One region of the Dermacoccus barathri genome, then DNA from elsewhere that is predicted to be linked to it. Evidence: riboswitches for the same ligand, from Rfam matches in the RefSeq annotation. Region 1 holds a riboswitch; the other holds the start of a gene.

The links. A riboswitch is a leader RNA that binds a small molecule or an ion and turns the genes downstream of it on or off. The one in region 1 is predicted to bind cobalamin.
Region 2: another riboswitch for cobalamin. It lies ahead of IM689_RS06855 (energy-coupling factor ABC transporter permease); the one in region 1 lies ahead of cobN (cobaltochelatase subunit CobN).

The regions. Positions count from the first base shown of each region.
Region 1 covers NZ_JADCTK010000006.1:171,119-174,573, reverse strand. Annotated here, with positions in the region: gene IM689_RS12330 (precorrin-8X methylmutase) at 1-379, opposite strand, end outside; gene IM689_RS12325 (cobalamin biosynthesis protein CobG) at 376-1,485, opposite strand; cobalamin riboswitch at 1,497-1,620, shown strand; gene cobN (cobaltochelatase subunit CobN) at 1,679-3,455, shown strand, end outside.
Region 2 covers NZ_JADCTK010000003.1:249,802-253,256, forward strand. Annotated here, with positions in the region: gene IM689_RS06845 (response regulator transcription factor) at 147-1,127, opposite strand; gene IM689_RS06850 (DUF3151 domain-containing protein) at 1,375-1,776, opposite strand; cobalamin riboswitch at 1,867-1,990, shown strand; gene IM689_RS06855 (energy-coupling factor ABC transporter permease) at 2,025-2,771, shown strand; gene IM689_RS06860 (energy-coupling factor ABC transporter substrate-binding protein) at 2,768-3,136, shown strand; gene cbiQ (cobalt ECF transporter T component CbiQ) at 3,139-3,455, shown strand, end outside.

The sequences.
Region 1 (3,455 bases):
AGACAGCGGCCGCGGAGCGCGTCGTACCCCACGCGCGAGCGAGGTCGGGCACCGCCGGGTCGCGCAGGGTGCAGCGCACCTCGTTGTCGTCCGGAAGGCGGCGGCGCGTCACGCCGTTCGCGAGCATGAACGAGTCGGTGAGAATGTTCGCGCCGGCGCTGAGGGCGTTGTGAACGGCGTCGGCGACGTCGGGGCTTCCCTCGATCTCACCGACGATGTCGACGTCGCCCGCCGCGTGGATGATGCGAACGGCCGCCGTGTGCAGTGACTCGGGCAGCGTTGACAGGTCGGCTTCTCGTCGGATGGTCGCGAACGACTCTCGGTAGATCGCCTGCCCGTCACGTTCGTACGCATACCGGCGGGTGGGGGGCGTCGTCATCGGTCACCTCGTGCGTCGGCCACGTCGTCGGCGCTGCGCGGCGCCACGACGAGGGTGTGGGTGGAAGTCGGTCGGCCGCAGGCTCGTTCGCAGCCCACGATGTGAAGGCGTCCGTCGGCCTCGGGGGCGGGGGTTGTGCGGGCGATCTCGACGGTGGGGGAGTCGGTGCGGCGGCAGAATGGCGCGCCGATGCAGGCCGTCACACGGCGTCGCGGATCCGTCGCGCAGTGGAATCCGGCCGCAATCAGTTCATCGAGCGCCTCGGGCGACGTGTCGGCGGGTAGGACGAGGCTCCGGTGCGGCGTCACGACGATCCGTGCCGACGAGCCGAGGGTCGCGACCAACGCGTCGGCCAGGACGGGAGTGAGAAAGCCGAGAGGTACTCCGAGTTCGGTGAGCTCCACGCTGCTCACGCCCGTCGGGTCGGAGCCTCGCCCGTGCTCAGCGGTAGTGGTGTCACCGCCTCCATCGTCGTCATCGTCGAAGCCGTCGAACACCGGGGAGTTGGCGGGCAGATCACGCAGGTTCCACACGGCCTCCGACTCTCGGACGGCGAGGAACCGGTTCGCCACGTCGAGCAGAGCGCTCACGGCCTCGGCGGGGGAGCAGGGGCGCGACTGTCGGCCGGCGAGGAGGCGACCGGATGTGGGCGAGAACTGTTGGAACGCCACGTCGTACGGCGCGTCCAGCGAAGAGCCCGTCTCGTCGGAGAGTGCGAAGAGCCACCGTCCCGGAAGCGTGGCGAGGGCGTCGTCCCGCTGCAGTCGGTCATCGAGTTCGCTAACGAGCCAGTCGAGTTCGGGCGACGGATCGGCGACGATGTTACGAACTCGCTCGTGGGTGGCCGAGGGAAGCAACCCCAGTCGCTCCACCGTCCGGACGAAGGCCTCAGGTAGAGGCTCGGGCAGGCTACGAAGCTGAAGGTTGCCGCGTGACGTCAGCTGGACGAAGGGTGCCCCGAATTCCTCGGCGAGAGCGGAGATGTCGACCAATTCCGTTATGTCGGTGCGTCCCCCAGGAAGTCGCAGCCGGACGATGGCGCCGTCGTCGGCTGCGAACGGTCGCAGGACTCCGGGGCAGCGATCGTGAATCTGGCGGGACGGCACGGCGCCCAGCATAGGGGTAAGCCAGGTAGGGTCGGGGCTGGTCGTGAGCTGCGGAACCCGGTGTGAATCCGGGACGGTCCCGCCACTGTGAGCCCTCGTGCAAGTCAGGAACGCCGCCGCGACCGGCTCGCCGGGGAACCCGGGAGAGTCCACGACGTCGACGTGAGCGCGGACACTCACGAAGGAGCGCCTGATGGCTCGTATTGCCCTGATCTCAACCTCCGACACGGACCTGCGCAGCGCGCGCTCCAGCGGTGCGGACTACGCCATCGCCAACCCGGCCCGGCCGCGCCCGATCGGCGAGGTCACCGACGGAGCTGACATCGTCGTCGTGCGCCTTCTCGGCGGACCACAGGACCTCTTCGACGGCTTCGACGCCCTCGCTGCGTCAGGTGTCCCGGTCGTCGTCCTCGGCGGCGAGCAGGAGCCGAATGCGGCGCTCATCGAGTGCTCGACCACCCCGCCCGGCGTCGCCCGCCAGGCCCACGACTACCTTGCTCAGGGTGGCGCGAGGAACCTCGCGTCACTGCACGCCTTCCTCAGCGACACCCTTCTGCTCACCGGTGAGGGCTTCGACCCGCCGGTCACGACCCCGTCGTGGGGTGTCCTCGAGCGCCCGGAAGCTCCCACGCCTGAGGGGCCCCGGGCCGGAGTGCTCTTCTACCGAGCCCAGTACGTCGCGGACAACGTCGCCTACGTCCACGCCCTGGCCGATGCTCTCGATGCCGCGGGGGGTGTCGGCGAACCGGTTTTCGTGTCGTCGCTGCGCGACCCCGAAGCCGAGTTGCTCGAGCACCTGCGTCGCTACGACGCACTCGTCACCACGGTGCTCGCCGCGGGCGGCACGCGTCCGGCCAGCGCCGGCGCCGGTGAGGACGACGAGAGTTGGGACGTTCAGGCGTTGGCCGCGCTCGACGTGCCGATCGTCCAGGGGCTGTGCCTCACCTGGGGGCGTGAGGACTGGCTCGACTCCGACGACGGCATGACGCCGCTCGACGTGGCGACCCAGGTCGCCGTGCCCGAGTTCGACGGGCGCATCATCTCGGTGCCGTTCTCCTTCAAGGAGTTCGACGAGGACGGTCTCGCCACCTACGTCGCCGACCCGGAGCGCTGCGCACGTGTCGCCGGCATCGTGCTCGGCCACGCCCGCCTGCGTCGGCTCGCGCCGTCCGAGCGCCGCATCGCCGTCGTGCTGTCGGCGTACCCGACGAAGCACTCCCGCATCGGTAACGCCGTGGGCCTCGACACGCCTGTCTCGACCATTCGGTTGTTGCGCGCCATGCGTGACGCGGGCTACGACCTCGGCGAGCCCGGTGCCATTCCCGGGCTCGACGGTGTCGGCGGGGAGCACGGCGTCGCACCCGTCGACGACGAGCACCCGGACACCACAGCAGGCAACGCGCTCATCCACGCCCTCATCGCCGCTGGCGGGCAGGATCCGGACTGGCTGACGGATGCTCAGCTCGGCGACGCCCACGTCCGTATCCCTGCCGCGACCTACCGCCGTTGGTTCGACGCGCTACCGAGCGACCTCACCGACGCGATGCGCGAGCACTGGGGAGAAGCGCCCGGTGAGCTCTTCGTCGACCGCCAGGAGAACCCCGACGGTGACATCGTCGCGGCGGCCATGCGCAGCGGCAACCTCGTCATCCTCGTCCAGCCGCCGCGCGGGTTCGGCGAGAACCCGATCGCCATCTACCACGACCCCGACCTTCCGCCCACGCACCACTACCTCGCCACCTACCGCTGGCTCGAGGAGGAGTTCGGCGCGCACGCCGTCGTCCACATGGGCAAGCACGGCAACCTCGAATGGATGCCGGGCAAGAGCCTCGGGATGTCGGCCTCCTGCGGCACGGACGCGGCCCTCGGCAGCCTGCCGCTCATCTACCCGTTCCTCGTCAACGATCCGGGTGAGGGCACCGAGGCCAAGCGCCGAGCGCACGCGACGATCGTCGATCACCTCGTGCCGC
Region 2 (3,455 bases), on a different contig from region 1:
ACTGCCTTTGGTTGCTGCTGGGCCGACGCCCTCGGGCGCGACGCGTGCCGTGCGGCACACCCGCGCGGGGCGTCGACTCTTACCGCCCAAGGGTACCCGCTCGCCTCGTCGGGGCCGTGATGACGCTCACTGCGGCATCGGGACGTTCAGGCTCCGGAGCCTCGTCGCTGACCTGAGCCGACGATTCCGCGCTCGGTCAGTTCGACCGCCAGCTGGAAGCGTGTCTCGACGTCGCACTCGTCCATGAGCGCGGCGATCCGACGGCGGACGGTGCGCAGACTGACGCCGAGCACGCGGGCGATGGCCTCGTCCTTGAGGCCGGCCTGCATGAGCTCGACGAGACGCTCCGATGTCGTGTCGACGCCGTCGTCGACGGTGGTCGAGGCTGCCCAGAGGCGGTCGAACAGTTCGACGAAGGCCCGCACGACGACGGGATCCCGCAGCACGGCGTATCGGCCCTCGTCACCGCCCCACTCGGTGTTGGCGAGCACCAGATCGGTGCCGTAACAGACGAATTCGTTCGGGATGTGGTTGGCGAGGCGCTGACTCTCCCCCATGGCTGCCCACTGGGCCACCTCGAGGGTGCGGCTGCTCGCGGCGTCGAACTCGTGCAGTCCGTAGAGCCCGCGCCCCTCCTCGACGAGGCGACACAGGACGGGCTGCTCGTCGGGCGTGAAGGCGACGGCGTCGGTGTGCGTCATGCGGATCGGGCCGGACGTCGAGGCGGCCAAGTGCTCCATGACATCGGCGAGGCCGGAGGCGTCGATGTACTCGCGGGCGGGCTCGTCGGACAACGAGTGCTCCTGCCCGGCACGGTGGTCGCCGGCGAATCCGTCGATGGCGTCACGCAGCCGGGCGAGGTCTCGGCGGCGTTCCGCGAGGCGCGCCTCCTCGGCCGAGAGGATGCGCTCGAGGCCGGCGCGCGGGTGGTCGGCCTGGACGAGCCCTTCCTCGTTGATCCGGACGAGCCGCATGGCGCGCAGCGCCTCTGTGGCGTCGTCGATCTCGGCGGTGGACCGGTTGAGGCGCGCGGCATACACGGACGCGGGACGCGCCTGATCGCGCAGCACCTGGCGGTAGAGCTGTTCGGCAAGGTCGTCGAGGCCGAGGACGGCGAGGCGGTTCACGCGTCCACATTAGGACAGACGAGGGGGACATGACCCCTCCCGGCCATGTCCCCCTCGTCCCTTCCACCGTGGACGGTGGCAGACGATGCGCACGCTGTTCCCTCGTTCGCTCGTCCCCCGGAGACGAACGCTCCCTGAACGCGCCATCGCACACCTCTGACGCGGACGCGCGGTGTTCGGTTCCCTCAATTCGACGACGAATCGAGAACAGCACCAACGCGCGTCGCGCCAGGGCCCGGTCAGCTGGTCAGAGGCCGAGCTCGCGAGCGCCCGTGGCCGAGGAGTCGCGCAGGAAGTCGGCGCAGCGGCGCTGTTCGTCGGTTTCGCCGATGGCGCCGGCGGCCTTGCTCAGCGCGCCGAGTGCACGCAGGAAGCCGCGGTTCGGCTCGTGCTCCCACGGCACCGGGCCCTGGCCGCGCCAGCCGGCCTTGCGCAGCGAGTCGAGCCCGCGGTGGTAGCCGGTGCGGGCGTAGGCGTACCCCTCGACGGCCTCGCCGTCGTCGAGCGCGTCCTCGGCGAGCTGGGCCCACACGAGCGAGCTGGCCGGGTACATGCGGGCGACGTCGCGCGGGTGGACGCCGGCGTCGAGCTTCTCGGCGGCCGGGTCGACGTCGAGCTTGGTTTCGGGGATTCCGAGCAGGTTGTCCATGGCGCCATTCAAACATCGAGCGCTGACAACATCGTCCATGGCGGTGACACCGCTCACGTCATCGAAGAAGCCCCCTCCACTCCCCCCACCGCGCAACTCGCCGCTGTTAGGCTCCCGTCGTCGCCTCAAGATCGAGGAACCCGGTGAGAGTCCGGGACGGTCGCGCCACTGTGAGCGGGTTTTCCGCGAGTCAGGAACTCGAGGGCGAAGCATTGTCGGGACGCGTCATCCCGGGAAGGTGCATTGCCATGCATATTGCCGAGGGCTTCTTGCCACCCCTCCACGCGGCCGCTTGGACGGCCGTCTCCGCGCCGTTCGTCGTTCACGGCGTCCGCCGCATCACGCAGATCACGCGTGAACACCCTGATTCCAAACTCCTGCTCGCCGGCGTCGGTGCCTACTCGTTCGTGCTGTCGGCCATCAAGCTGCCGTCGGTCACGGGCAGTTCGTCGCACCCGACGGGCACGGGTGAGGGCGCCGTCATCTTCAAGCCACCCGTCATGGCCGCGTTGGGCACGATCGTGCTTATCTTCCAGGCGTTGCTGCTCGCGCACGGCGGCCTGACGACGTTGGGCGCCAACGTGTTCTCCATGGCGATCGTCGGGCCGTGGGTCGCCTACGGCACCTACCGTCTCCTGGGCCGGGCGCCGTTCTCGGTGGCCGTCTTCTTCGCCGTCGCCCTGGCCGACCTGGCCACGTACGTCGTCACCGCCACGCAGCTGGCCATCGCGTTCCCCGACGCCCAGAGCGGCTTCTTCGGCGCATGGTCGCGCTTCCTCGGCCTGTTCGCGCTCACTCAGATTCCGCTCGCCATCGTTGAGGGCCTCATCGGCGTGCTCCTCATGAACGCCCTGCGTTCGTGGGCGGGCCCGCAGCTGCAGGGCCTCGGCTTCGGCAAGGGCCGCCGCGATGTCTTCGACGACGAGCCTGGCGAATCCGACACTCCCGCCACGACCGACGACACCCTCAACACGCCCGCCGGAGGTGCCCGATGAAGCGCTCGACCGTGTGGAAGAACGTCGCACTTCTCGCCCTGGCGGCCGTCGTGTTCGCTATCGCCCTGCTCATGGGCACCCACTCCGGCGGTGAGTTCGGCGGAACGGACGCCGCTGCCTCCGAGCAGATCGAGGCCTCGAACAAGGACTACGAGCCGTGGTTCTCGCCGATCTGGGAGCAGCCCGGCGGCGAGGTCGAATCAGGCCTCTTCGCGCTGCAGGCCGCCATCGGCGCCGGCATTCTCGGCTTCGTGCTCGGCACGTTCCGCGAGCGCCGTAAGCGTTCGACGGAAACGGCGCCGAACGCCGACGACTCCCCGCAGAACGCCGCACGCACCCCCGAGTCGACAACCCACAGCAGCTGACCGTGGGAGCCAGGACGGGCCCCGGCCCGGCCGTCGATCGCGCCGCCTGGAGCAACAGGTGGCGCGATCGCTCCGTTCTCGAGAAGTCGGTGCTCAGTCTCGGGCTGCTCGTCGTCGCGATGGTGACGCGGGCGCCCTGGCTCCACGCCGCCGTCGTCGTGGTCTGCCTGGTCGCGATCCTCGTCGGCGCCCGCGTCGAACCGAGGCTCGCCTCCCGCGTTCTCACGCTGCCGGTGACGTTCATCGTCCTCGGGGCACTCGTGGCGGCGGTGTCGATCGGCCACCCCGCTCCTGACGCCGTGTGGTCGTTCGGCCCGTT